2 regions of the Corynebacterium coyleae genome follow, and region 1 is predicted to be linked to the other one. Evidence: riboswitches for the same ligand, from Rfam matches in the RefSeq annotation. Region 1 holds a riboswitch; the other holds the start of a gene.

Region 1 (2,395 bases):
TACCCAGGTGGAGGAGTCGCTGAAGGCGAACAACATCGTCGAAGGCTCCGAGCGCCACCAGCGCGTCATCGAGTTGCTTGAGCATGCAGGCCTGCCGGACGCGGAGCGTCGTGCGGGCCAGTTCCCGCACGAGTTTTCCGGTGGCATGCGCCAGCGCGCACTCATCGCGATGGGCTTGGCTGCGAACCCGGAGCTGCTCATTGCCGACGAGCCCACGTCTGCCCTCGATGTGACCGTGCAGAAGCGCATCCTGGACCACCTTGAGATGCTCACCCAGGAATCCCAGACCGCGCTGCTGTTTATCACCCACGATCTGGGGCTTGCAGCAGAGCGCGCTGACCACCTGCTGGTTATGCACCGCGGTCGTGTGGTTGAGCGCGGACCGAGCCTGGATATTTTGCGCAACCCGAAGCACCCGTACACCCGCAGGCTGGTTAACGCGGCTCCGTCGCTGGCAGCCGCGCGTACGCACGCTGCGCTGAAGGATGAAGACGTCACGGTGGCCGAGACCAAGCCGGAGGACGTGGTCATCCGGGTGGATAACCTGGTCAAGGAGTTCGACGTCCGTGGCCAAAAGGGTGCGAAGAAGACACTGCGCGCGGTCGATGAGGTGTCCTTCGATCTTCGCCGCGGCACCACGCTTGCGCTGGTGGGTGAGTCTGGCTCCGGCAAGTCCACTGTGGCCAACATGGCGCTAAGCCTGCTTGAGCCGACCAGCGGCACCGTGTACTTCGAGGGCCGCGACATCTCGGAGTTAAACCGCAAGGAACTGTTCAAACTGCGTCGCAAGATGCAGGTGGTGTTCCAGAACCCGTACGGTTCGCTCGACCCGATGTACTCGATCTACCGCTGCATCGAGGAGCCGTTGCGCCTGCACAAGGTGGGCTCGCGTAAGGAGCGCGACGCTCGCGTGGCGGAGCTGCTGGACATGGTGCAGATGCCGAGGTCCGCGATGCGTCGCTACCCGAACGAGCTCTCTGGCGGTCAGCGTCAGCGCATCGCGATTGCACGTGCGATGGCGTTGGGCCCAGAGGTCATCGTCCTCGACGAGGCGGTCTCGGCCCTCGACGTGCTCGTGCAAGACCAGATTCTGCAGTTGCTCAAGGGCCTGCAGGCCGATATGAACCTGTCCTACCTGTTCATCACCCATGACTTGGCTGTGGTCCGCGAGACCGCAGACGACATTGTGGTGATGCGCCAGGGCAAGGTTGTGGAGCAGGGGCCGGCGGATGCGATCTTCGCCGACCCGCAGGCGGATTACACCCGCAACCTGATCGATTCCGTGCCGGGTCTCCACATCGAGTTGGGGCGCGGCTAGGAGCATAATTGCTTATCGACGACGCCACCGCGCCGATGCGGGACGTCGTCGATAAGCATGTCTGGGGCGTGTTGTAGCATCGCCTCCGAGAACTGAACACACACGGGTGCTGCATTCGCAGCTGAGATGCCTTCGGGCGGACCGTTGAACCTGATCCGGGTAATGCCGGCGATAGGAAGGAAAGCACATGACTGTGCCTGTTAAAAACAATTCTTGGCGTGTAATCGATATTGTCACCGCCGCCGTCCTCGGTGTGGCGTGTGGTCTGCTGTTTTGGGTGTGGAACAGCGTTGGCTACGCAGGGTTTAAGGCGCTGGATACGTTGACGCCGGGCCTTGGTGGCCTGGTCACCGGTATCTGGTTCACCGGCGGAGTGCTTGGCGGGCTGATCATCCGCAAGCCTGGCGCAGCCGTGTTCGTCGAGGTCATCGCGGCGTCGGTTTCAGCGTTGATCGGCAGCCAGTGGGGCATTGAGACGCTCTACTCGGGCCTTGCACAGGGTCTTGGCGCAGGGCTGATCTTCCTGCTCTTCGCGTACCGTCGCTTCGATCTGACGGTGGCAATCTTGGCCGGTATCGGCTCCGCTGTCGGCGCGTTCATCCTCGAGCTGTTCCTGTCGGCGAACCTGGCGATGAGCCTGCAGTTCAACATCATCTACCTGACCTGCATGGTCATCTCCGGCGCGATCCTTGGCGGCGTGCTGTGCCACTACCTGGTCAAGGCACTCGCGAAGACCGGTGCGCTGGACCGCTTCGGCGCAGGCCGTGAGCGTTTCAACCAGGCTGCGTAAATGACGCTGGCGATTCGTGCTCGAGGGTTGACGTACCAGCACGCCACGCGTCCCCAACCTGCGTTTACTGGCGTTGATCTCGACGTCGAGCGCGGCGAGCGCATCCTCATCTCCGGCGACTCTGGTTCCGGCAAGTCCACGTTGCTCGCGGTCATCGCGAAACTTATCGACGACTCCGAGGACGGCAGCCGCACCGGCTCCCTTGAGGTCAACGGCACGGTAGGCATGGTGCTGCAGGATCCAGAATCGCAAACGATTTTGTCGCGTGTCGGTGACGATGTCGCTTT
Region 2 (2,395 bases), 280 kb from region 1:
AGGGTGACGTCGTTGAGCGCGGGGCGCGTGGACGTCGGATACGTCTTGGTCACATGGTCGAATCGGATCACGCGACACACCTTACCCGTTACTGGTGTGACTCTTGTTGCTGCTGTGCCATGCGCCAGCGGATGCCGGCCTCCAGGAAGCCGTCGATGTCGCCGTCGAGCACCTTCTGCGGGTCGCCCACCTCATAGTCGGTGCGCAGGTCCTTGACCATCTGATACGGGTGCAGGACATAGGAGCGCATCTGGTTGCCCCAGCTGGCGTTGCCGCCCGCGCCAAGGGCGTCCATCTCCGCCTTTTCTTCCTGGCGCTTCTTCTCCAGCAACTTGGACTGCAGCACGTTGAGCGCCGAGGCCTTGTTCTGAATCTGGGACTTCTCGTTCTGACAGGTCACCACGATGCCAGTCGGAATGTGGGTGATGCGCACCGCGGAGTCGGTGGTGTTCACGCTCTGCCCGCCCGGGCCAGAGGAACGGTAGACGTCCACGCGGATGTCCGAATCCGGGATGTCAATGTGGTCGGTGTGCTCCACGACCGGAAGCACCTCCACCTCGGCGAACGAGGTCTGGCGGCGGCCCTGGTTATCAAACGGCGAGATACGCACAAGCCGGTGCGCGCCCTGCTCCACCGACAACTGGCCGTAGAGGTAATCGCCGTGCACAACAAAGGTGGCGGACTTAATGCCGGCCTCTTCGGCGTAGGAGATGTCGTACACATCCACCTTGTGGCCAGCCTTTTCCGCCCAACGCACGTACATACGCATGAGCATCTCCGCCCAGTCCGCCGCGTCCACGCCACCGGCGCCAGAGCGGATGTTGACCACGGCCTCGCGCTCGTCGTATTCGCCGGAGAGCATGGTCTGCACCTCGAGCGAATCGATTTGCGCTGCCACGTCCGCCAACTCGTCGTCGGCCATCGAGGGGTCGCCTTCTTCTTCGGCGAGTTCGTACATGACCGGCAGGTCGTCGATACGCGAGCGCAACGACGTGACCTTCTTCAACCGCGACTGCACATTGGAAAGCTCAGTGGTCACCTGCTGTGCGTGCGCCGGATCGTCCCAAAGAGACGGGTCGCCGGCTTGGACCTCGAGTTCGCGGGCGCGCTCGCGGAGCACGTCGAGGTCCATCACCTTCTCGATAGTGGAAAGTGTGGACGAAAGATCCTTAATCCGCGCTTGAGTCTCGGGCTGCATAACCGGGAAGTCTAGCGAACTGCCTGACGCAGCCACCACGACGGGATAGAGTGTGCTGCGACCCCACACGGGCGCCCGAGGCATCGGGCTGAGATCGCGCTACGCCTGCGCGAGCACCGTTCGAACCTGTCTGGTTAGCACCAGCGAAGGAAGTAAGGAGAAGGTCGTGCCTGAAACGCATGCCGATATTTATGCCCAGGAAATCCACCCCAAGCACGCATACGCGCCGATTCTGAAGGACGGGCTGGAGGTTCCAGAAACCGCCATCCACCTGGACGACTCCCCTACCGGCCCCAACGAGCCGTTCAAGATCTACCGCACCCGCGGCCCCTGGGCCGAGCCGGAAGTTGGCCTGCCCAACCTGCGCGGCGAGTGGATCACCGCCCGCGGCGACGTGGAGGAATACGTCGGCCGCGAGCGCAATTTGCTTGACGACGGCCGCGCTGCCGTCCGCCGCGGCTCCGCCAGCGAAGAGTGGCGTGGCGCCTCCCGCAAACCGTTGCGCGCCAAGCCGGGCAAGCGTGTCACCCAGATGGCCTACGCCCGGCGCGGCGAAATCACCCGCGAGATGGAATTCGTGGCGCTGCGTGAACACTGCGACGTAGAGAAGGTCCGCGCGGAGGTTGCCGCCGGCCGCGCGATCATCCCGAACAACGTCAACCACCCGGAAAGCGAGCCGATGATCATCGGCAACGCGTTCCTGACCAAGATCAACGCCAACATCGGTAACTCCGCCGTGACCTCCTCCATCCGCGAAGAGGTGGAGAAGCTGCGCTGGGCCACCCGCTGGGGTGCCGACACCGTCATGGACTTATCCACCGGCAACGACATCCACGCCACCCGCGAGTGGATCCTGCGCAACTCCCCCGTGCCCATCGGCACTGTGCCCATCTACCAGGCGCTAGAGAAGGTTGACGGCATCGCCGAGGACCTGACCTGGGAGATCTTCCGTGACACCGTCATCGAACAGTGCGAGCAGGGCGTGGACTACATGACCGTCCACGCCGGTGTACGCCTCCCCTTCGTGCCGCTGACCTCCAAGCGCGTCACCGGCATCGTCTCCCGCGGCGGCTCGATCATGGCCGGCTGGTGCCTCGCCCACCACAAGGAATCCTTCCTGTACGAAAACTTCGACGAGCTCTGTGAGATCTTCTCCCAGTACGACGTCGCATTCTCGCTTGGCGACGGCCTCCGCCC

The links. Region 1 has a riboswitch for thiamine pyrophosphate ahead of CCOY_RS04850 (ECF transporter S component). Riboswitches for the same ligand answer to the same signal wherever they lie in the genome.
Region 2: another riboswitch for thiamine pyrophosphate. It lies ahead of thiC (phosphomethylpyrimidine synthase ThiC); the one in region 1 lies ahead of CCOY_RS04850 (ECF transporter S component).

Annotation. Positions count from the first base shown of each region.
Region 1 is NZ_CP047198.1:976,577-978,971, forward strand. Features, by position in the region: gene CCOY_RS04845 (ABC transporter ATP-binding protein) at 1-1,318, shown strand, start outside; TPP riboswitch at 1,411-1,514, shown strand; gene CCOY_RS04850 (ECF transporter S component) at 1,506-2,108, shown strand; gene CCOY_RS04855 (ABC transporter ATP-binding protein) at 2,109-2,395, shown strand, end outside.
Region 2 is NZ_CP047198.1:696,607-699,001, reverse strand. Features, by position in the region: gene ftsE (cell division ATP-binding protein FtsE) at 1-71, opposite strand, end outside; gene prfB (peptide chain release factor 2) at 89-1,198, opposite strand; TPP riboswitch at 1,256-1,367, shown strand; gene thiC (phosphomethylpyrimidine synthase ThiC) at 1,365-2,395, shown strand, end outside.